DNA from 4 places in the Blautia fusiformis genome. Region 3 is predicted to be linked to each of the others. Evidence: predicted binding sites of a transcription regulator. Region 3 holds the regulator's gene; each other region holds the start of a gene.
The links. Region 3 encodes Rex, which represses fermentation and respiration genes when NADH is low (regulators of the CRP and FNR family bind a similar motif). Its sites were predicted from a motif close to ATTGTTAANTANTTAACAAT; they were not measured.
Positions count from the first base shown of each region.

Region 1: LKD46_RS05845 (4Fe-4S dicluster domain-containing protein) is a predicted target of Rex. The motif match lies at 1,417-1,436, and genes of this name have one in related genera.
Region 2: LKD46_RS01370 (oxidoreductase) is a predicted target of Rex. The motif match lies at 2,485-2,504, and genes of this name have one in related genera.
Region 4: pckA (phosphoenolpyruvate carboxykinase (ATP)) is a predicted target of Rex. The motif match lies at 4,627-4,646, and genes of this name have one in related genera.

Region 1 covers NZ_JAJEPT010000005.1:31,456-37,410, forward strand. Annotated here, with positions in the region: gene LKD46_RS05845 (4Fe-4S dicluster domain-containing protein) at 1-1,273, opposite strand, end outside; gene LKD46_RS05850 (complex I 24 kDa subunit family protein) at 1,673-2,152, shown strand; gene LKD46_RS05855 (NADH-quinone oxidoreductase subunit NuoF) at 2,149-4,020, shown strand; gene LKD46_RS05860 ([FeFe] hydrogenase, group A) at 4,036-5,733, shown strand; gene spoIVA (stage IV sporulation protein A) at 5,878-5,955, shown strand, end outside.
Region 2 covers NZ_JAJEPT010000001.1:268,401-274,355, reverse strand. Annotated here, with positions in the region: gene LKD46_RS01390 (EutP/PduV family microcompartment system protein) at 1-518, opposite strand, end outside; gene LKD46_RS01385 (BMC domain-containing protein) at 537-968, opposite strand; gene LKD46_RS01380 (BMC domain-containing protein) at 980-1,345, opposite strand; gene LKD46_RS01375 (NUDIX hydrolase) at 1,687-2,190, opposite strand; gene LKD46_RS01370 (oxidoreductase) at 2,548-4,545, shown strand; gene LKD46_RS01365 (shikimate dehydrogenase) at 4,768-5,646, shown strand; gene aroD (type I 3-dehydroquinate dehydratase) at 5,684-5,955, shown strand, end outside.
Region 3 covers NZ_JAJEPT010000007.1:78,008-83,962, reverse strand. Annotated here, with positions in the region: gene LKD46_RS07920 (bifunctional ADP-dependent NAD(P)H-hydrate dehydratase/NAD(P)H-hydrate epimerase) at 1-1,413, opposite strand, end outside; gene LKD46_RS07915 (redox-sensing transcriptional repressor Rex) at 1,475-2,122, opposite strand; gene abc-f (ribosomal protection-like ABC-F family protein) at 2,337-4,253, shown strand; gene LKD46_RS07905 (pyridoxamine kinase) at 4,284-5,150, opposite strand; gene pdxR (MocR-like pyridoxine biosynthesis transcription factor PdxR) at 5,243-5,955, shown strand, end outside.
Region 4 covers NZ_JAJEPT010000010.1:9,806-15,760, reverse strand. Annotated here, with positions in the region: gene yfcE (phosphodiesterase) at 1-223, opposite strand, end outside; gene LKD46_RS09670 (rhodanese-like domain-containing protein) at 350-682, opposite strand; gene LKD46_RS09665 (hypothetical protein) at 795-998, opposite strand; gene LKD46_RS09660 (cation diffusion facilitator family transporter) at 1,304-2,233, opposite strand; NiCo riboswitch at 2,435-2,564, opposite strand; gene pckA (phosphoenolpyruvate carboxykinase (ATP)) at 2,861-4,465, opposite strand; gene LKD46_RS09650 (threonine/serine exporter family protein) at 4,787-5,955, shown strand, end outside.

The DNA.
Region 1 (5,955 bases), on a different contig from region 3:
GGACATCAGGATAATATTCCTTCAGACAGGCTTCAATGGCACCAGCTACGCCGCCGGCGATGGCGTATCCTCGTCCTGCGGCGGTTGCGGCCTGGGTTTCTTCCGGAATATCCTCGCATGCAGATGGAATGATATCTTTGGCATCGAACAATCCCCAAAGTTCTTCGAAAGTGATAACAAAATCCACATCACTTCTTACGGAATGGCGCATGGCTTCCAGTTTCTTGGAGGCGCATGGTCCGATGAATACTACTTTCGCATTGGGATGTTCTTTTTTTACAATGCGGGCAGTTGCCACCATCGGGGTCAGTTCCTGTGAGATGTTGTCAATCATAGCCGGGAAGTATTTCTTCGCCATTACAGACCATGACGGACAGCAGGAGGTAAGCAGGAACGGGAGATTGCCGGTGGCTACTTCTTTTGCATAATGATGGGCCTCGGAAATACAGCCGATGTCTGCGCCGAGTGCTACTTCATAAATATTGGAAAATCCAAGCTGAGTTAAAGCAGAGCGGAATTTACCGGGAGTTACATCTTCACCGAACTGATTGATGTAAGCTGGTGCAATTTCTGCAATAATCTCAGTTCCCTCACGGAGGGCATGTGCCAGCTGGAAAATCTGGGATTTATCAGAGATGGCACCGAATGGGCAGCTGACCATACACATACCGCAGGATACACATTTATCCTGGTTGATGGAAGCGCGTCCCTGTTCATCGCTTTCGATGGCTTTTACACCGCAGGCGCGTTCGCAGGGACGTTCTTTATGGGCGATGGCGTCGTAGGGACAGACAGCTTTGCATCTTCCGCAGTGAATGCATTTGTCCTGGTCGATGAAGGATTTTCCGTTTACCATGGAAATGGCGCCTTTGGGGCAGGTGAGTAAACAGGGATGTGCAACACAGCCGCGGCACATGTTGCTGACTTCGTATTTGTTGGATTCGCATGCGGAACATGCGGAAGGAATCACCTGCATAAGAGGTGGTTCATAATATTTTTCATCAATATTGCTGGCTTTTACGCCATCAGTAAGATGTACAGAACGGTTCTCCGGGCGGAGGGAAAGTCCCATGGCCAGACGGACACGTTCACTTGCAACAGCTCTTTCACGATAGATGCTCTCGCGGTATTTCGCACGTTCTTCTACAATATTGTAAGGAATGGATTCGATATCGTGGATAAGGGATTCGTCCGTGGATTCAAATCCGATCTTTGCAATTTCTGTAAAAATTTTTCGCCGGATCTGTTTAACTGGTGTGTCGAGATTTCGCATAAATGTTCTCCTTTTCAAAAAATGATTAAAATGTTTTCCACGCACTTTTTATTCATCTTATAGTAATTGAGAAATAAAATCAACAATAGGAAATGTTTTTTTAGCAGAAACAAAAAAAGAATATTTGTTTCTTTATTGTCATGAATGTTAAAAAATGCACATTTATTATAAAAAATAGATGCAAAACCAGTAAGACGTTGTAAACTTTCTAATATATTCTGAAAAAAACGAAAAAATATCTTGTGAAAAATGACGATATAAGTTATAATTAAAAGCACGAAAATAGTGCAATATAATGATAGGCACGTAAATGAGGCACTGACAGAGTGTTAAAGCATTAACCTGTAGTGGAACAGGTTGATCAAGTGGAAAATCTATGAGAAACAAGGAGGGAACCGAATGTTAGACCAGACGTATTACAGGAAAACGGACGAGATCATCGAGCACTACGGCCGGAAAGCTGCATCACTGATTCCGATCATGCAGGATATTCAGGCTGAGTACCGTTATCTTCCGGGAGAGCTTCTTACTTATGTTGCGGAACAGATTGGTGTAAAAGAAGCGAAGGCGTACAGTGTAGCTACTTTCTATGAGAACTTTTCCTTTGAGCCGAAGGGCAAGTACATCATCAAGGTATGTGACGGTACTGCCTGTCATGTACGTAAGTCCATGCCTGTAAAGGAAGCAATGCTGAAGGAGCTTGGACTGAGTCATAAGAAGCATACTACAGATGATATGATGTTTACCGTTGAGACAGTCTCCTGTCTTGGTGCCTGCGGACTTGCACCGACACTGACTGTAAATGATGAAGTTCACCCGAAGATGACTCCTGAGAAGGCTGTTGAGCTTTTAAATGAATTGAGAGGTGAGAGCGTATGAGTATAACCAGTATGGAAGATCTGAAAAACAAACAGGCTGAGGTTAAGAAGAATCTTGATGGCTATACCTGCCGTGTTCTCGTCTGTTCCGGTACCGGATGTATTGCTTCCGGTGCTCAGAAGATTTATGAAGAAATGTCAAGACTTTGCGAGGGAATCGAGGGCGTTGCAGTTGAGATGCAGAAGGATGTTCCTCATGTAGGAATCGTTAAGACCGGATGCCAGGGCTTATGTGAGCTTGGTCCTCTTATGAGAATTGAGCCATATGATTATCAGTATGTACATGTTCAGGTAGATGACTGTCGCGAGATCGTAGAGAAGACCGTGATCTGCGGACTGCCTGTTGAGCGTCTGTTTTATCGTCATGATGATGAGGCCTGTCCGCATCCGAGTGACATTCCGTTCCTGAACCAGCAGACAAGGATCGTTCTTGAGAACTGTGGCAAGATCGATGCAGAGTCCATTGATGAATATATTTCCGTAGGCGGCTTTTCCGCAATGGCGAAGGCGTTCTTTGAAATGACCCCACAGGATGTTATTGATGAGATCACGAAGTCCGGCCTCCGCGGCCGTGGCGGTGCAGGTTTCCCTGCAGGCAAGAAATGGTCACAGGTTGCACGCCAGCCGGAAAAAGTCCGTTATGTAGTATGTAACGGTGATGAGGGTGACCCGGGAGCATTTATGGATGGCTCTGTAATGGAAGGTGATCCTTACAAGATGATCGAGGGTATGGTGATCGCTGCCTATGCAGTAGGTGCAGAGGATGGTTATATTTATGTACGTGCCGAGTATCCTCTTTCTGTACAGAGACTCCGGATGGCCATTGAGCAGGCAGAGTCCTATGGCCTTCTTGGCGATAATATCCTTGGTTCCGGTATCAATTTCCACTTACATATCAATCGCGGTGCCGGAGCGTTCGTATGTGGTGAAGGTTCTGCCTTGACTGCCTCTATCGAAGGCAACAGAGGTATGCCTCGAGTAAAACCTCCGAGAACTGTCGAGCAGGGTCTGTGGGGTAAACCTACTGTTCTCAATAACGTAGAGACCTACGCCAACGTACCGAAGATCATCCTTCAGGGTGCTGACTGGTTCCACACCATCGGTACAGAAGGAAGCCCCGGAACAAAGACCTTCTCACTTACCGGTTCCATTGAGAACACCGGTCTTATCGAGGTGCCGATGGGAACAAGTCTCCGCCATATCATTTATGACATCGGCGGTGGTCTTAAGAGTGGTGCTGCATTTAAGGGAGTACAGATCGGCGGACCATCCGGTGGATGTCTGATCGATGACCAGATCGATCATCCGCTTGATTTTGATTCCGTTAAGAAGCTGGACGCTATCATGGGATCCGGCGGACTGGTTGTTATGGATGAGAATACCTGTATGGTAGAGGTTGCACGTTTCTTCATGAGCTTTACACAGCGTGAGAGCTGTGGTAAATGTGTTCCTTGCCGTGAAGGTACGAAACGTATGCTTGAGATCCTGGAGAGGATCGTTGAAGGCAAGGGCGAGCTTTCTGACCTGGATGAGCTGGAAGAGCTTGCAAACATGGTTCAGAGCATGGCACTGTGCGGCCTCGGTAAGAGTGCACCGCTTCCAGTCATCAGTACTCTGAAGCGTTTCCGTGACGAATATGTAGAGCATATCGTAGATAAGAAATGTCGTGCGAAGGTCTGCACGGCGCTCCGTCAATTCCATATCAATCCTGAGTTCTGTATCGGCTGCGGCAAGTGTGCGAAGAACTGTCCGGCTGGTGCGATTTCAGGAAAGATCAAGCATCCACATGTAATCAACAACGACGTATGTATCAAATGCGGATCCTGTAAGGATAACTGTAACTTTGATGCGATTTATGTGGAAGCATAGAAGGGAGGATATCTTATGGGTACAATGACAATTGACGGAAGAAAAGTAGAATTTACCGACGAAAAAAATGTCCTGACAGTCATCAGGAATGCCGGTATCAATATCCCCACACTGTGCTATCATTCAGAGGTTTCCACATTTGGTGCCTGTCGTCTCTGTACAGTTGAGGATGACAGAGGCAAGACATTTGCTTCCTGTTCCGAGCAGCCGAGAGACGGAATGGTTATTTATACCAATTCCGGCCGTATTAAGAAATATCGTAAACTGATCGTGGAGCTGCTTCTTGCAGCACATTGCCGTGACTGTACAACCTGTGTAAAGAGCGGCGAATGTATCCTGCAGGAGCTGGCACATCGCCTTGGTGTGCGTAATATCCGCTTCGAAAATACAAGAGAACAGCATGAGATCGATGACAGTTCACCGTCCATCATCCGTGATCCGAACAAATGTATCCTCTGCGGCAACTGTGTACGTGCCTGCGAGGAGCTTCAGGGAATCGGAGCTCTTGGATTCGCATTCCGTGGAACAGAAGCCATGGTTATGCCTGCATTCAATAAAAAGATTGCTGAGACACAGTGTGTAAACTGTGGTCAGTGCCGTGTTTACTGTCCGACAGGTGCGATCTCTATCCGTACACATATGGATGAAGTATGGGATGCACTGGCTGATAAGAATACTCGTGTTGTTGCACAGGTTGCACCGGCAGTTCGTGTTGCAGTTGGTGATCATTACGGACTTGCCAAAGGCAGAAGTGTTATGGGTAAAATCGTTAACGCGCTTCACAGAATGGGCTTTGACGAAGTATACGATACCACATTCAGTGCCGACCTTACCATCATGGAAGAGACCAAGGAGTTCCTAAACAGAGTGGAGAAGGGTGAGAATCTTCCGCTTCTGACTTCCTGCTGTCCTGCATGGGTGAAGTTTATCACTGATCAATATAAAGAATATGTTCCGAACATTTCTACCTGCCGTTCCCCACAGGGAATGATGTCTGCGGTTATCAAGGAATACTTCCGTGATCCGGAGCATGCAGCAGGCAAGAAGACCGTTATGGTTTCCATTATGCCATGTACAGCCAAGAAGGCAGAGGCAATCCGCCCCAACAGCTTTACCGATGGCGAGCAGGATACCGATATCGTTATCACAACCACAGAGCTTCTCCGCATGATCGATAACTTTGGTCTTGATTTTGCAACACTGGATCCGGAAGCATGTGATATGCCGTTTGGATTTGGTTCCGGCGGTGGCGTTATCTTCGGTGTTACCGGTGGTGTTACCGAGGCAGTTCTTCGAAGACTGAGCCCGGATCACAGCAAGGAAGCCATGCATGAGATTGCAGAGTGCGGTGTTCGTGGTGAAGAGGGAATCAAGGAATTTACCGTGCCGTATAAAGGAATGGATATCAATGTATGTGTTGCCAGCGGCCTTGCAAATGCAAGAATCGTTATGGAACGTGTAAAGAACGGTGAGGCAAACTATCATCTGATCGAGGTTATGGCGTGCCGCCGTGGATGTATCATGGGTGGTGGTCAGCCGACCAGATCCGGTGACAGGACCAAGGCAGCCAGAGCAAGGGGTCTGTATAATGCAGATAATACCATGATCATCAAGAAATCCGATGAGAACCCGCTGGTTCTGGAGCTTTATGAGGGACTTCTCAAGGGCAAGGAGCATCATCTGCTTCATAATGAGTTTTATATTAAAGACTGATGTAAGGAATACAAATGGCTGCTGTTCTCGTTGAACAGCAGCATATAAGAAGCCTTCCGGGCATATACTGTGGTATGCGGGAACTATCTTTTGCAGATGGTTTCCGGAGCTTACAGGCCAGTATATGCAGGGAGGCTTTTTTATATGGAAAACTTTCAGGTTTACCGTGATATCCAGGCACGGACGGGCGGGGATATCTACATAGGGGTTGTGGGCCCGGTC
Region 2 (5,955 bases), on a different contig from region 3:
TCCGGATACTCCACCCCTTCCGGCATGGAATCCCATTCGTTAAGGCCAAGGCTCTGCTTGAATTTCGCCTGTTCAAGCGTAAGCGTCGGGAGATCATCCTGCAGATAATCCATCAGCTCGCTGATGCCTTCCCTTGTCTTGTTATTTACCATAAAGATCCTCTCACAGCCCATGTTCTCCATCCACTGTCTGACCATGGGAATGTTGGCATGGGGAGAATCCACCTTGGTGATGATCCCGATCAGCGGCCGTAGTAGAAAATTCCTGCTGCCGTCACTAAACAGGTTAAAGGGCTCATTGGCTGCCTGTACAATGGCGATCACATCCGCCTCAAAGGAAAAGCAGGCCAGTCCTACGCTGAAATGCTTGGATTCCGCATATTCTCCCGGTGAATCAATAGTATCTTCATTTGTATTGGTATACTGAGTCTTATGATAATGAAGCTCTTCCCCTTTAAGCGCCTGTGTCAGGGATGTTTTGCCGGCTTCACTTCGACCCATCAGAAAAATTTTTTTCATTTTTTATCCCGTCCTGCCTCAGCTTCTGTGGATCTTACAGACATCGAATTTCAATGTCTCATGGAAAAATCGTACCACTTCCTCCACGGCTGTCATCACTTCCGTAAAACCGCCTGTCAGGATCAGCGTCCCGCAGAAACGATCCATAAATCCTACTTCCACATGAGCTGCCTTCACTGCAACATCTGCCGCAACCACGATTGCCTCCCAGGGTGTGACACGGACCATGCCGATGGCATCTCCTCTGTGATCTTCACCTTCATGAACACCGATATGTAACGCAAGATTCTCATATATCGATCTGTCATTTGGTGTAAAAACATGTGCAAAGGAAAGCTCCTTTCCAGGTACTCTCACCCGGGTCAGCCGAAGTCTTCTTCCCTTAAGGTTCTCATAATCATCATGAAACAGCCTCTCCAGCAGTTCTTCCTTTGTTATCCGTTCTTCCATGGTACACTTCCTTATCTCTTGGTGATATTGCATACTACATATCCCAGAGTATCACGGAAATAATCCACGATCTCCTCCATTGCAGTCTGCACATCGGAAATCTCTCCTGTTATGATCAGTGTTCCTGTAAAACGGTCTGCAAATCCAAGATACACATTACCGCTCTTCACAGCAATATCGGATGCGATCACAGCAGACTCGGAAGGTGTCATGTTCATGATACCAATTGCAGATGATCCATAGTCCACCTGCGGATTCAGTCCAAGCTTCTGATATATGATAGGTGCCGGACCACCCATGATATGGGCAAATGTGATCTCCTTACCGGCTACGGTTTCCTGTACGATTCTGATCTGATCTCTATGTTCATCCGCCATTGATGATTCCTCGCTTTCAAAAATTTCGTATTACAGCATTTTTTTAATTACTGCTATATTCTTCCCGATCGATCTATAGCACTCTCAGAAATTACTGCATCAAGTTCAGCTGTGCAAAACATAATTTGATGCGTCAGATGTTCTCGACGTACGTAATATTCGATAAGCCGGACTCTGTTCATCCGGCTTATAATTTCCCTACGTTAAATTTTACTATCTGAGCCTCTTAATGTCAATACAATTCTTCGAAAATAAGGCAAAAAACAACGTTAATCGAAATATAAATCCACAGAAAACAACATCTATTTCCACATCAGGATAAAAATCATTCAAAAATCTGCTCAGAACTCAAACACCTTCTTAATACTGTCATAATGTAGGAATTTTCCCTCTGCGGCAAACGCCCGGATCTGCTCCAGGGTTGCAAACATATATCCGTCTGTCTCTTCTGTCTGAAGCTTCAGATCCTTATCCTCCACATCCATGACAAAACGGTACACATCCACAAAGTAATTATCTCCTTCCCCCGGGTTCTCTCTTTTATATGTAAAAAGGTATCCGCCCTCTGCCTCACTGGCGTCCAGTCCGGTCTCCTCTTTCACCTCACGGAGTACTGCATCACGGGAAGCCTCTCCTGCCTGGGCTGCACCGCCGGAAACCTCCCACCAGCCCGGAGCCCAGGCCTTTGTCATCACACGTTTAGTAATAAGAAAGGTCTTGTCCGGTCTTGCTACCACGCCCAAAACTGTCAGATGATACTCTCCATCCTTTAAACACCAGTCATTGCGCTTCATAGTTCGTCCTGTCGGTTTCTTATCTGCATCGTAAATATCCCAGAATTCCATTTTATCTATCTCCTGTCTTTTTACAGAACGCGGAAATACAGTCTTACATTTGATCCGTTTCAGCCTGCCCGTTTCTCCGTTTTCTGTATCTTTTTTATTTGTTATGATAACACGTTAAAATCATATATGTAAACCCCTGGATCCGATACCATTTTCCAGTTAGCGTTACCGTTCTACATCTGTTTTTTTCACATTATAAACATGCAAGTACCTGCAGCCTGAAAGATGATACACAAAAATCTATAGATTATTTTTATTATATCGCTCGTATTATGAATTAGTTTTATAGATTATTTTGTTATATAATTAACACAAACAAACGATTCTATTTAAAATAACCAGGGAGGTTTTTTTCAGATGAAGAATGATTATCCGCATATTTTTTCCCCATTAACCGTTAAAAATATGACTATCAAGAACCGTATTGTTATGATGCCGATGGGCACCAACTACGGTGAACAGAACGGCGAAATGAGTTTTCTTCATATCAATTATTATGAGCAGCGTGCGAAGGGTGGCACAGGTCTCATCATCGTAGAGAACGCAAGCATCGATTCCCCGCAAGGCTCCAACGGAACCACACAGCTGCGCATCGACCATGACAACTATCTGCCACGTCTTTTCAAATTCTGTGAAAATATTCATAGATACGGAACAAAGATCGCGATCCAGATCAACCATGCCGGAGCTTCCGCTGTTTCTTCCAGGATCAACATGCAGCCGGTTTCCGCATCTGACGTTCCATCCAAAGAAGGCGGCGAGATCCCGCGACCTCTTTCCAAAGACGAGATCCTTCACATCGTAAAAAAATACGGTGAGGCTGCAAAACGTGCACAGACAGCTGGCTTTGACGCGGTAGAGATCCATGCAGGACACTCCTATCTGATCAGTCAGTTCCTCTCCCCGATCACAAACAAGCGTACCGACGAGTTCGGCGGATCTGTTGAGAACCGTACCCGTTTCTGCCGTATGGTCATCGATGAGGTAAGGAAACAGGTAGGACCTTTCTTCCCGATCATGCTCCGTCTCAGTGCGGATGAGCTGATGGAAGGCGGAAATACACTGGAGGATACTCTGGAATACCTGGATTATCTTCAGGAAGAGGTTGATATCTTTGATGTTTCCTGCGGACTTAACGGTTCCATCCAGTACCAGATCGATGCAAATTATCTCCCGGACGGATGGCGTTCCTACATGGCAAAGGCCGTAAGAGAAAAATTCAACAAGCCATGTATCTCCATGGGTAATGTCCGTGACCCGAAGGTTGCTGAGCGTATCCTGGCTGACGGTGATGCAGACTTGATCGGTATGGGCCGTGGTCTGATCGCAGACCCTGCATGGGTAAACAAGGTTGCCACAGGTCATGAGTGTGACCTCCGCAAATGTATCTCCTGTAACGTTGGCTGTGCCGGAAACCGTATCGGTGTAAACCGTCCGATCCGCTGTACTGTAAACCCATCTGTTCTTGAGGGCGATGTATATAAGAAAAAACATGTAAATAAAAACTGCAACGTAGTCGTTATCGGCGGCGGCACTGCCGGACTGGAAGCTGCCTGTACAGCCGCAGAGGTTGGATGCAATACCTTCCTTCTGGAAAAAGGCAATGAGCTTGGCGGACTTGCATCTCTGATCTCAAAGATCCCTGCAAAGAACCGTCTTGCTGATTTCCCGCACTATCTCATGCATCGTGCTGAACAGCTTGATAATCTTTACATCTTCAAAAACACAGAAGGAACACCGGAAAACATCCGCAAGTTCCATCCGAATATCATCGTAAGCTCCACCGGCTCCGCTCCGCTTCTGCCTCCGATCGCAGGACTGAAGGATCGTATTGACAACGAGAAACATAATATTTATTCTATTCTTGGTATGATCAGCCACATTAATGATTTTCCGAAGGATCTGGAAGGCAAAAAGGTTGTTGTTGTAGGCGGCGGTGCTGTAGGTCTTGATGTTGTGGAATTCTTTGCTGACAGAAACGCAGACATCTCTATCGTTGAGATGATGGATCAGATCGGACGTGATCTTGACCCGGTAAGCAAAAATGACACAAAGACCATGATGAAAAAACACAATGTACATCAGCTTACAAAAACTGCTCTCCTTGAGGTTAAGGATTCTTCCTTCCTTGTCAGGGGCGACGGTGAGCCTTATGAGTTTCCATTTGAGTACGGCTTCGTATGTCTCGGAATGAGAGCTCAGGGACAGCTTTACCAGAACCTCACAGAGGAATTTTCTTCTGAGGATGTTGAGATCATGAACATCGGCGACAGCCAGAGAGCAAGACGAATCATTGACGGTACCCAGGAAGGACGCAATATCCTTACCATTCTTGAGCAGAAGGGATACCTTTAATATTTTTCCGCTATACCCTTTCCGGGAATATTTCAATCCTTCTACCGGAAAGTGTATATAGATCTGTTACAGTTCACTCGGTGATCCGTAACATAGTTTTTCCACGTCTTCCTCCCCCGCAGCCGTCCGGAGAATGTCCGCAACTTCTTCAGATCTATGTGGCGGGAGGTTTAAAAAAGACAAATCTTCATCCAGATTTTACCAATGAGAGGAGTTATTACCATGTCAGAAAGAATCACAGGACATACCGAACTGATTGGTCTTATGGCATATCCGATCCGCCACTCCAGCTCTCCTGCCATGCAGAATGAAGCTTTTGCAAAGCTTGGCTATGATTATGCATATCTTGCATTTGAGATTGGTGCAGACGAGATCGAGGATGCTGTAAAGGCCATCCGTACTCTGAAAATGAGAGGTTCCAACGTTTCCATGCCGAACAAAACTCTGGTAGGCCAGTACCTTGACGAGCTTTCACCGGCAGCAGAAATGTGCGGCGCTGTAAACACCATCGTTAATGATCATGGTCATCTTACAGGCCATATCACAGACGGTATCGGATTTATGGCAGCACTGAAAGACAATAACATCAACGCCATCGGAAAGAAAATGACCATCGTAGGTGCAGGTGGTGCCGCAACTGCTATCGAGATCCAGGCAGCACTTGACGGTGTAGGCGAGATCGTGATCTTCAACCGCAAAGATGAATTCTGGGACCGTGCAGTATCTACGGTAGAAAAGATCAACACCAGAACTTCAAGCCATGCTGTTCTCTATGATCTGGCAGATCTTGACCAGCTGAAAACAGAAATGGCTGACAGTTATATTTTCGTAAATGCGACAGGTGTTGGAATGAAACCACTGGAAGGTCAGTCCGTTGTTCCGGACAAGTCTTACTTCCGCCCGGAGCTTATCGTTGTTGACGTGCCTTACTCCCCTCTTAAAACTGCTATGCGTTCTATGGCAAAGGAAGTTGGCTGCAAGACAATGAACGGCCTTGGCATGATGCTTTTCCAAGGCTCCGCTGCATTTGAACTGTGGACCGGCGAACCGATGCCGATCGAACATATGAAAGAGATTCTTAACATCAGATACGACGACTAAACTGCTATCTGTTCCTGTCGTATCAGAAAGGACCATTATGAAAACAGTTCAGGTAAGAAATATCACACTCGGAGAGGGAAGACCGAAGATCTGTGTCCCGATCGTGGGACAGACAAAGGATGATATCCTCCTTGAGGCAGGGACCTTCGCAAGGATACCCGTAGACGTTGTGGAATGGCGTGTTGACTGGTTTGAGGACGTTTTTGACACAGACAAGGTTCTGGATGTGGCAAAAGATCTCCAGACCGTTTTAAAGGACACTCCGATCCTCTTCACCTTCCGTACGGCAAAGGAAGGCGGAGAAAAAGC
Region 3 (5,955 bases):
ACCGCAAAGTCCGTGAAGATAAACACCTAACGCGGCCTTTAAAACCATGGGAGGCTGTTCCTCCGTTTTCAGATACATACATAACACTGCTGCCAGGATCCCGGAAAGCACATCTCCGCTTCCTGCAGTTGCCATTCCGGAATTACCGGAAAGATTCAGATACATCTGGCTTTTCTCATCTGCGATCACCGTACATGCATCCTTCAATACGCACACAGAGCCTGTTTCCGCAGCACATTTCAGTGCAATATCTGCGATCTCATGCTGGATCTCCTGGATCGTTCTGCCACTGAGCCGGCTCATTTCTCCGATATGCGGTGTCAGGACTACATGCTCTCCCAGATACTGATACCACTGTGGATGTGCAGCCAGAAGGTTCAGGCCGTCCGCATCCAGGATCAGCGGCTTTTTCTCCCGGGCAGCCGCCGTGAGAAACCACTGTTCTCTCTCACGGCTGGCCACTGATGTTCCAAGTCCCGGTCCGATCACGATCACATCACACCAGGATAGAAGCTGTTCATTGGATTCCTGATCAAAGCGGCTGCAGACCATAGCCTCCGGAAGGAGTATCTGCAGTGGGATCCTGTTGGCTTCCACAGTCTGGATCTTTACCATTCCCGCACCGGCACGAAGTGCTGCACTGGCGCTTAAATAAGCGGCTCCGCACATTCCCTCACTTCCGGTCACAAAGAGCACTTTTCCGAAGGTACCCTTGTTTCCGCCGGGATCACGTTCCGGAAACAGCTTCAGATCTTTATTTTCCAGACAGGCGGCAGATGCAGTCACAGCTTCTTGCTCATAGATCCCGATATCGGCGGTAACGATCCTTCCTGCATACAGTCTTCCCGGATAAAAGCAAAGACCTCTTTTCCGGTAGGCAAATGTGACAGTCAGATCGGCGCTGAAGGCAATTCCCATTTCCAGGCCAGTATCTCCGTTCACTCCTGACGGGATGTCAACTGCGATCTTTTTGGCCCTCGCACTGTTCATCTCATGGATGATATCAGCATAATGCCCCTCGATCGGACGCGTCAGGCCTACCCCAAACACGGCATCTACTATAGTAGTATATTCACTCCACTGCGGGTTATTCACCTCCGGGACACGATAACCGGAAGCGATCTTATACTGAAGAGCAGTCTCTCTGGTCATTTTATCTTTGTTTCCGACCATATAAAACTCTACCCGGATCCCCTTCAGATGGAACAATCTGGCAACAGCGATACCGTCACCGCCATTATTTCCGCTTCCGCAGACTACCAGGATCCTTTCGTCCTTCTGGAGATACTTTTCTGTTTCCTCTACCACCTTCAGTGCTGCCCGCTCCATCAGAACCTCGGAGGGAACTCCGATCTCACGGATCGTTGTGGAGTCCAGATCCTTCATTTCTTTGCAGGTAACAAGCTTCTTCATTCTGTCTTCTGCCTCCCCTCTGTCATAGAGAAAGCTGCCGTTTCCGGCAGCTTAACAATTCTTACTTATCCACATGTTCCTGCCTGTATTTACTGAGATTATAAGACAGTGTCATCAGACTCTCGGAAAGATGAACGTTCTCTACGATCACATCATCCGGTGTCTCAAGATCGAGATGTGCAAAATTCCAGATTGCCTTGATCCCGTTCTCCACCAGGATATCCGCCATTTCCTTGGCTTTATTCTTGGGAAGTGTCAGAATCGCGATCTCCACGTTATTCTCTCTCAGGAAAAACGGAAGCTCACTGAGCATTTGGATCTCAAGTCCACGGACTGCGATGCCCTCAAGCACAGGATTTACGTCAAAGATACCAACCAGCCTGAACCCGCGCTTCTCAAAATCCACATAATTGGCAAGTGCCTGTCCCAGATTACCGGCACCCAGGATGATCATCGGATGAACGGTATCCAGTCCCAGGATCTTACCGATCTCTGTATAAAGATAGTGTACATTATAGCCATACCCCTGCTGCCCAAAACCGCCAAAATTATTAAGATCCTGACGGATCTGAGAAGCTGTGGTATGCATCTTCTTACTTAATTCATTGGAAGAAATACGTTCTACATTATCTTCCATCAGCTCTCCTAAGTAGCGGTAATAGCGTGGCAGACGCTTAATCACCGCTTTCGAGATTTGTTTTGTCTCCACGATAGTTTTCCTCCTTACCTTACACTAGGTTAATTATAACGAATTGACATTTTCCTGTCAATTAAAGTTGTCTATTCTGTACAAATTTCTTTATATTTTTTCTAATAATTGATTTTTTCTTTGAAATCCCGGCAGTTTCCGTTATAATAGGTGGAGGATTTTTCCCTGTTCAGACATAAACAGGGGTGATTCTTTATACAGGAGGACAGTTTTTATGATTTTATCATGTCAGAATATATGCAAGGCCTTTGGCGAAAAAGTAATTTTAAATGATGCATCCTTTCACATTGAAGACCGTGAAAAGGCTGCTCTGATCGGCTGCAACGGTGCAGGAAAGACCACACTGCTGCGTATCATCATGCAGGAGCTTTCTGCTGATTCCGGTACCGTGGTGCTTGCCCGGGATAAAAATATCGGCTATCTTGCCCAGTACCAGGATATCCACGGACATCATACCATCTACGAAGAGCTTCTTACCACCAAGCAGCACATCATCGATATGGAACGCCGTATCCGCAATATGGAACAGGAAATGAACACGGTGACCGGTGATGAGCTGAACCGTCTGATGGAAACCTATACCCGCCTGACCCATCAGTTTGAGCTGGAGAACGGATACGCTTACAAAAGTGAGCTGACCGGTGTCTTAAAGGGTCTCGGCTTCACGGAGGAAGATTATGACAAGCAGATTGAAACTCTTTCCGGCGGTCAGAAAACCCGCGTGGCGCTGGGCAAGATGCTTCTTTCCAAGCCGGATATCCTGCTTCTGGATGAGCCAACCAATCACCTGGATATGGAAAGCATATCCTGGCTGGAAACTTATCTTCTGAATTATCCGGGAGCTGTTTTTATCGTCTCCCATGACCGTTATTTTCTGGATAAGGTGGTCACCAAGGTCATTGAGATCGAAGCCGGACAGACCCGCGTATACAGCGGCAACTACTCTGCCTATGCTCTCAAGAAGGCTCAGCTTCGTGACGCACAGTACAAGGCATACTTAAATCAGCAGCGGGATATCAAGCATCAGGAAGCCGTTATCGCCAAGCTGAAATCCTTTAACCGTGAAAAATCCATCAAACGTGCGGAAAGCCGTGAAAAAATGCTGGACCGTGTACAGAGAATTGAAAAACCTCTTGAGCTCCAGGACCGGATGCGTATCTCGCTGGAACCACGGGTGTTAAGCGGAAACGATGTGCTCCACGTGGAAGCGCTTTCCAAGGCCTTTCCGGGACAGACCCTGTTCTCCGATATCTCCTTTGATATCAAACGCGGCGAGCGTGTGGCACTGATCGGAAACAACGGAACCGGAAAGACCACCATGCTGAAGATCATCAACGGTCTTATTGAGGCAGATGCCGGCAAATTTTCCCTTGGTTCCAAGGTGCAGATCGGTTATTACGATCAGGAACATCATGTTCTGCATATGGACAAAACGATTTTCCAGGAGATCTCCGATACTTATCCGACTCTCACAGAGACCGAGATCCGAAATATGCTTGCCGCATTTCTCTTTACCGGAGATGATGTTTTCAAGGAGATCTCCGCACTTTCCGGTGGAGAAAGAGGCCGTGTTTCCCTTGCAAAGCTGATGCTTTCCGAAGCCAACTTCCTGATCCTTGACGAGCCTACCAACCATCTGGATATTGCCTCCAAGGAGATCCTGGAGGAAGCACTGGTCAGCTACACCGGTACAGTCCTTTATGTATCCCATGACCGTTACTTTATCAATCAGACTGCGACCAGGATCATGGAGCTGACAAACCAGGCAGTGGTAAATTACATCGGTGATTATGATTACTATCTGGAAAAGAAGGAGGAGCTGACCAGTACCTATGCACCGGGAAGCACTTCTCCGGAGGCACCTGCAGAAGAAAAAGCGGTTTCCGAGAACAAGCTTTCCTGGCAGCAGATGAAGGAAGAACAGGCAAAGAAACGAAAACGGGAAGCCGAGCTAAAAAAAGTCGAAGCCCGTATCGAAGAGCTGGAAACAAGAGACAGCGAGATCGACGAAACCATGGTCCTTCCGGATGTCTGCACCAATGTAGCGGAATGTACAAAGCTGAGCCGCGAAAAAGCATCCATCGCTGAAGAACTGGAAGAACTTTATGAAAAATGGGAAGAGCTGGCCTGACGGTCAGCTCTTTTTTATCCCCTTATGTTTTTATGGAAGCAGCATGCCGAGATGCTGTTCAAAGCATACACCATCGTTACGGTCTGTTCCTTCCTCCACCGCATCCCGGATCGATGCCGAGATAAAATCCACGGCCAGCTCTGCACAGGTTTTCATGGAATATCTTTTTACCAGCCCTGCACTGAGCACGGATGCAAAAAGATCTCCTGTCCCGGAATAGCTTCCGCCGGATTTCTCTGCAAATACCCAGGAGCTGTTTCCGTTTTCCAGGACAAGATTCCCCATTTTCAGAGGCTGCCCCTCCTCCCTGTGATCCACTCCGGTGATCACAACGGCAGGAAGTGAAAATTTCCGGGCAAGTCCGCACCCGATCTCCCGGATTTCTTCCATCCGCCGGGCCTCTGATGCCTTTTGCAGTTCCTTCCAGATCTCCTCCATTTTTTCTTTTCCGTAGAGAAGAAGGAGGGCTTCCGTAAGGTTCGGTGTGATCACATAGGAACGACGTGTCAGTTCGCAGAACCGGCTACGAAGCTCTTCTGTATAGATCGGATAAACCGCGCCGTCATCCCCCATCACCGGATCTGTAAGGATCAGAGTATCCTTCCCTGCAAACGCATCCATAAATTTCAGGATCCTGTCTGCCTGCTTATCGTCAGAAAGAAATCCTGTATAGATCCCATCCGGGAAAAATCCTCTTTTTTTCCACTGCTCCATATATGGTTCCATATGCTCTGTGAAATCCTCACAGAAATAACTTTCATAACCGGTCTGGTTGCTTAAAACAGCGGTGGGAAGTGGACACGCCTGGACTCCCATCACCGAGATCACCGGGATCGCTGCTGTCAGTGAACATTTCCCCAGCCCGGAAAGATCATTGATCACTGCTATTTTTTTCATGGTAATTCTCCAGTCTTGAGTTTTTTTCTGTAATATTATAGAATGAACTGTCAGGTTTACGCAATCATTTTTGGAAGGAAATCATCATACTTATGTTAAATATATCTGCAGAACACAAAAAAGAACACCTTTATCTGGAGGTTTATCACTATTACCGGAAACTGATCCTGGAAGGCCGTCTCCTTCCCGGAAGCAAAATGCCCTCCCTCCGCAAATGCGCCCAGGAGCTGAAGCTGAGCCGTACCACCATCGAAAATGCCTATCTTCTGCTGGCAGCAGACGGCTATATCATCGCCAGGGCACAGAGCGGCTATTATGTCACCGGCATTGCTTCCAAGCAGCATCTGCTTACCCCCGAAAAACAGGATAAGGATATCACGCCCTGCCTTTATGATTTTGCTTCTTCCGGTGTTGACCGGGAAAGCTTCCGTTTTGATCTGTGGCAGCGTTACATCAAAAGTGCCCTCCGCCAGGGCGACCGTATGCTTTCTTATGGCGAACCCCAGGGCGAAAGCGATTTCCGGGAGGTTCTCGCAGACTATATCCGGGAACGCAGAAATGTGATCTGCTCCCCGGATGACATTGTAGTAGGGGCCGGTCTCCAGCCCCTTCTCCAGATCCTCTGCCCTCTGATCCATGAACGGAAAACCGTTTCGTTCCCCACACCATCCTTCACCACATGCAGCACCATCTTTCAGGATTACGGCTTTGATGTCCATTACCGGGACAAAAGCTGCGATGTGATCTATGTTTCTCCTGCTCACATGACGAAATGGGGCGAGATCATGCCGGTAAAACGACGCCT
Region 4 (5,955 bases), on a different contig from region 3:
CCTCACAGTTTCCGCGTACTGCATAGATCTGGTTTTTTCTCTCATTTAAAAGGCGGATGACTTCCTTTGGTGCGTATTCCTTCGGAAGGTCATTTCTTGGTCCGTGATAAAGCAGATCTCCCAGAAGCACCAGTCTCTCCGCCTTCTCCTTGTCATATGCTTCCAGCATTTTCCGGCAGTAATATGCCGAACCATGTACATCGGACGCAAACATATATTTCATAAGCTTTTCTCCTTGTAATTTGTATTGGTTTTTATCTCTGTTCTTTACATTATCATGATTTCCTTTAAAATACAAGATTTGTTACAGATATGCATTCGCAATCTGATTTGATATTGTCCGTTTTTTTTATCCGCGCACAAGATTTCTCCCTCTGTAGGCTGCAAATCCACCAATCACGGACCTGGTACGACAGCCCTGTCTTGCCAGGCTCCGGGCAGCCTGCATGCTGGCGCCGCCGCGGTCGCAGTAAAATATCAGCAGCTTATCTTTGGGAAAACGATATTTCTGATCCTGTTTTTTCTCAAGATATTCCTCCAGCTCTCTGTATGGAATATTTACCGCGTTCCGGACATGTCCCCTTCTGTAGGCGGCAGAATCCCGGAGATCTATGATAACAGCGTCGCTGCGCTCCACATAATAATCCAGCATTTTTGCAGAGATAGTTTCGATCTGAAACATGGAAAAAATCTCCTCTTTTTGGTATATTATATGGAAGCTTCCGGGTGAATGTTCCCTTATATGTATTTAAGCGGGAAAAGCCATCTCTGACTTTTCCCGCTTTTCTTATCCTTTAATATCTGTCAGAGCCTCTGTCCTTCTCAGAATCATATTCATCGGAAATTTTGTTTCCGTAGCTGCTTTTGGAACTGTTTCTGGAAGAATTTCCCGAACTGTTCTTAGAGCTGTTTTTCCCGCAGTTTCTGGAAGCACTTTCCCCGTGATTTTTTCCTGCATAATTAGACTCATTTCTGTCTGTTTCGTAATTTTTCGCCATTTGAATTACCTCCTGATGAAGTTGATTTTACGGCTTTCCCAAGCTTTCTGCCGCTTTTTATTACAGGAAATAGTATCCCAAAAAGTTTGGAGATTATTCGCCAAAATCATATTGCTTTTTTTTCCAGTTTATATTATAATCATTCTTGTAAAAAGAATTTACCCTTCAAAAATTTTTTTTACATAACCCCTTATTTAATTATTTATACTCCCCTCGAAACACCCGGTAGCTCCCCTACCGGGTGTTTCTCTATACAAAAACAAGCCGCCGGATGACGATCACAGTCGCTCCGGCAGCTTGTTTTTTTATCCGTTGATCGGATTTACATGCACCATACAGTGCTTTACATCTTTGAATTTATTCTCGATCGTATGATGTACATTTTCCGCAATATCATGTGCATCAAAAAGGGAAATACTTCCATCTGCTGCGATCTCGATATCCACATACATCTTAGATCCGAAAAGACGGGTTTTAAGAAGGTCTACTCTTCTGACGCCCGGTACCTTGAGGATCTCTCTCTTCATGGATTCCTCAGTTTTTGCATCACAGGAATGATCTACCATCTTATCAATGGCATCCCTGAAAATGTCGATCGATGCCTTGGCGATCATAACGCAGATCACGATACTGGCGATCGGGTCCAGGATCGGGTATCCCAGTCTTGCACCTAAAATACCGACAAACGCTCCGATAGAGGAAAGTGCATCTGAACGATGGTGCCATGCATCTGCCATCAGGGCTCCTGAATTGATCTTCTTTGCAGCACCTCTTGTATACCAGAACATCCACTCTTTTACCACAATGGATACCACTGCTGCAATCAGTGCAAGTGTTCCCGGAATGGCAATGGTTCCGCCGGATGTGCTTTTTACGATATCACGGGCACCGGTAATTCCGATCCCGAGACCAGTGACAAGCAGCATTCCTGCAAGGACAATGGAAGAAACACACTCCATTCTTTCATGTCCGTACTGGTGCTCTTTGTCCGATTTCTTTGTAGAAAGACGGACACCGATAATTACGATGAAGGTGCTTCCCACATCTGATGCAGAATGAATGGCATCCGAGATCATCGCTCCTGAATGTGCCACAATACCTGCGATCAGTTTAAATACAGATAATAAAAGGTTTACCAGAATACTGATCCCGGATACCTTCATTGCTGTCTGCTGTTCCCATGAAGCTGTTTTTTCTGTATCATGTATAATTGTTTTGTTTTCTGTGTGTTCCATAAACAGGACCTCCTTTTAAATATATGATCAGGTTCTTCTTATGGCACAACATTTTCCGTGAAAAAACCGGCGGTTCCTTCACTACTCGCTGCAGTGCGATTTTCCGCCGGTGTTCTTTCTTTTATATATATGGATACCTCAACTTCTACCATCTGTACCATCCATATTTTTGCAGTAAAAAAGACATACCTGCGAAACATACACTGTCCCGCAGATATGTCTGAAAGCAAAGTCACATTCCATATCCGCTGCCGCTTCCTGCGGCCCGGCCCCATGCCTTCGGATTAATATTTTCGATTCCGAAAAGCATCGCCTGCTCAGTTTGTACTGTTGATCTCGCATCCTGTTCGAATGTAATGCAGTGCAAAGAGAATTTTTACAGTCTTACTGGTCTCCCGCTTAACTTCTCAGAAAGGATACACCATATGTCCTTTGTTAGTCAAGCCAAAGTTTTTTATTTTACAGGTAGATATCTTCAACTTTCTGTTTATTCCATGTCTGGAAACATGCTTCGCACTGCACAGTTCTATATCAAATAATAAATCCTCAGTTGTTTGTCAAAAAACCGGGAGCGGATAAATCCGCTCCCGGTTAAGTCTACGATCTGTATTCAGTTGGAATGACTGATTATGCCTGCGGGCCAGCTGCAACGAGTGCTTTACCAGCTGCATTTCCTTCATATTTAGCAAAGTTCTTAACGAATCTTGCAGCAAGATCTTTAGCCTTTGTCTCCCACTCTGCAGCATCTGCATATGTGTCACGTGGGTCAAGGATTGCAGGATCTACGCCTGGAAGCTCTGTCGGAACCTCGAAGTTGAAGAATGGGATCTTCTTTGTCGGAGCTTTAAGGATAGATCCGTCAAGGATAGCATCGATGATACCACGAGTATCTTTGATGGAGATACGTTTTCCAGTTCCATTCCATCCTGTGTTAACGAGGTATGCTTTCGCACCACTCTTCTCCATTCTCTTAACGAGCTCCTCAGCATATTTTGTCGGATGAAGCTCAAGGAATGCCTGTCCGAAGCATGCGGAGAATGTAGGAGTAGGCTCTGTGATTCCACGCTCTGTACCAGCAAGCTTAGCTGTGAATCCGGAAAGGAAGTAGTACTGTGTCTGCTCCGGTGTCAGGATAGATACTGGAGGAAGTACGCCGAATGCATCTGCGGACAGGAAGATAACCTCTTTCGCTGCCGGTGCAGAAGATACAGGGCGAACAATGTTCTCGATGTGGTTGATCGGATAAGAAACACGTGTGTTCTCTGTTACGCTCTTGTCAGCGAAGTCGATCTTGCCCTCAGCATCAAGTGTTACGTTCTCAAGAAGAGCGTTTCTCTTGATCGCATTGTAGATGTCCGGCTCAGACTCTTTGTCAAGGTTGATAACCTTAGCGTAGCATCCACCCTCGAAGTTGAATACTCCGTTGTCATCCCAGCCATGCTCGTCATCACCGATCAGAAGACGCTTAGGATCTGTGGAAAGTGTTGTCTTACCTGTTCCGGAAAGACCGAAGAAGATTGCTGTGTTCTCTCCGTTAAGGTCTGTGTTTGCAGAGCAGTGCATGGAAGCGATGCCCTTCAGCGGCAGATAGTAGTTCATCATGGAGAACATACCTTTCTTCATCTCTCCGCCGTACCATGTATTAACGATAACCTGCTCACGGCTTGTAATGTTGAACATTACAGCTGTCTCAGAGTTAAGTCCTAATTCTTTGTAGTTCTCAACTTTAGCCTTGGATGCGTTGTAAACAACGAAATCCGGCTCAAAGTTCTCAAGCTCCTCAGCTGTCGGCTGAATGAACATGTTTGTTACGAAGTGTGCCTGCCATGCAACCTCAACGATGAAACGGATAGCCATACGTGTGTCTTTGTTAGCTCCGCAGAATGCATCTACTACGAAAAGTTTCTTGTTGGAAAGCTCCTTCTTGGCAAGATCTTTAACTGCATTCCATGCTTCCTGAGTTGCCGGATGGTTATCGTTCTTGTACTCATCGGATGTCCACCAAACTGTGTCCTTGGAGTTCTCATCCATAACGATATATTTGTCTTTAGGGGAACGTCCTGTGTAGATACCTGTCATTACATTGACAGCACCAAGCTCACTGACCTGACCCTTCTCAAATCCTTCAAGCTCCGGTTTGGTCTCTTCCTCAAATAATGTCTCGTAGGAAGGATTGTACACGATCTCAGTTGTTCCGGTAATACCATACTTTGTTAAATCGATTTTTGCCATCTTAACATTTACCTCTCTTCTTTAATAGTAATTATGATAGCCACCTACTGCTGCAGGTTTTTGTCATCCTGCCATAGGAATTGGTCATTCCAACATCCCTATCCACAATTATACATAAATTGTACGTAAAAGCAACCAAAAAAATTCATTTTCCGCAAAAAAATGATAAATCTTTAACAGTGACGTTTTGGTACTGTCAGATTTTACTCCATCTATACTTGACTTTTTCAGAATAATGGCTACAATATATCTGATTATAGTTATTATATATATTTATAATAGTAACTATATGATTTTAATATATAGAAAGAAGTGATTTCTATGTCAGATATTCTGATCAAACGTAATCATATGGAAATCCCTTGGCACAACTACGTAAGTACCAAGAACAGCCAGCCCATTACCGAAGCTTCTCTTTCCGAAAAAGCTTCCCTGATCGGCCGTACAGGCATGATGCTTCTCTCCTGTGGGACCGGTGCCTGGCGGGTACGGAGTTCCATGAATACATTGTCAGAAGCACTTGGTATCACCTGTTCCGCAGATATCGGACTGATGTCTATAAGCTACACCTGCTTTGACGGTGAGAGCAGTTTTTCCCATGCACTTAGTCTGACTACCACCGGCGTAAATACTTCCAGACTGAACAGGCTGGAACATTTTGTCAGTGATTTTCCTGCGGAGGGTATCCATATGAGCGGTGAAGCACTGCACAGTCAGTTAGATGAGATCGAGCGGATCCACGGGCTTTATTCCCCTGCCGCCCTGGGACTGGCTTCTGCACTGGCCTGTGGTGCATTTACTTTTCTTCTGGGCGGTGGCCCGCTGGAAATGATCCTGGCTTTTGCAGGCGCAGGCATCGGAAACGCCATCCGCTGCAAGCTTGGCAAGCATCATTTTACTCTGTTTATGTGCATTGCAGTTTCTGTTTCCTCCGCCTGTCTTGTATATGCAGGCTTCCTGAAGCTGGCAGAGCTTCTGTTCCACATTTCCGTCCAGCATGAGGCCGGGTACATCTGTTCCATGCTGTTTATCATTCCGGGCTTTCCGTTTATCACAAGCGGGATCGACCTTGCCAAGCTGGATATGCGTTCCGGTCTGGAACGACTGGCCTACGCCATTATTGTTGTAATGGTGGCTGCTGTCTCTGCCTGGCTGATGGCACTGCTTCTTCATCTGAAGCCTGTGGATTTCCTGCCTCTGGAGCTTTCGGCAGCTCAGAGGATCCTGTTCCGGCTTCTGGCAAGCTTCTGCGGGGTATTCGGCTTTTCGGTCATGTTCAACAGCCCTGTCCGTCTAGCCGCAGCTGCCGCCTTCATCGGCGCACTGTCCAACACTTTGCGTCTGGAGCTTGTTGATCTTGCCGGTTTCCCACCTGCTGCCGCGGCTTTTTTCGGAGCACTGACAGCCGGACTTCTGGCCTCCCTCATTAAAACCAAAGTGGGATATCCCAGGATTTCCATTACCGTGCCATCCATTGTGATCATGGTTCC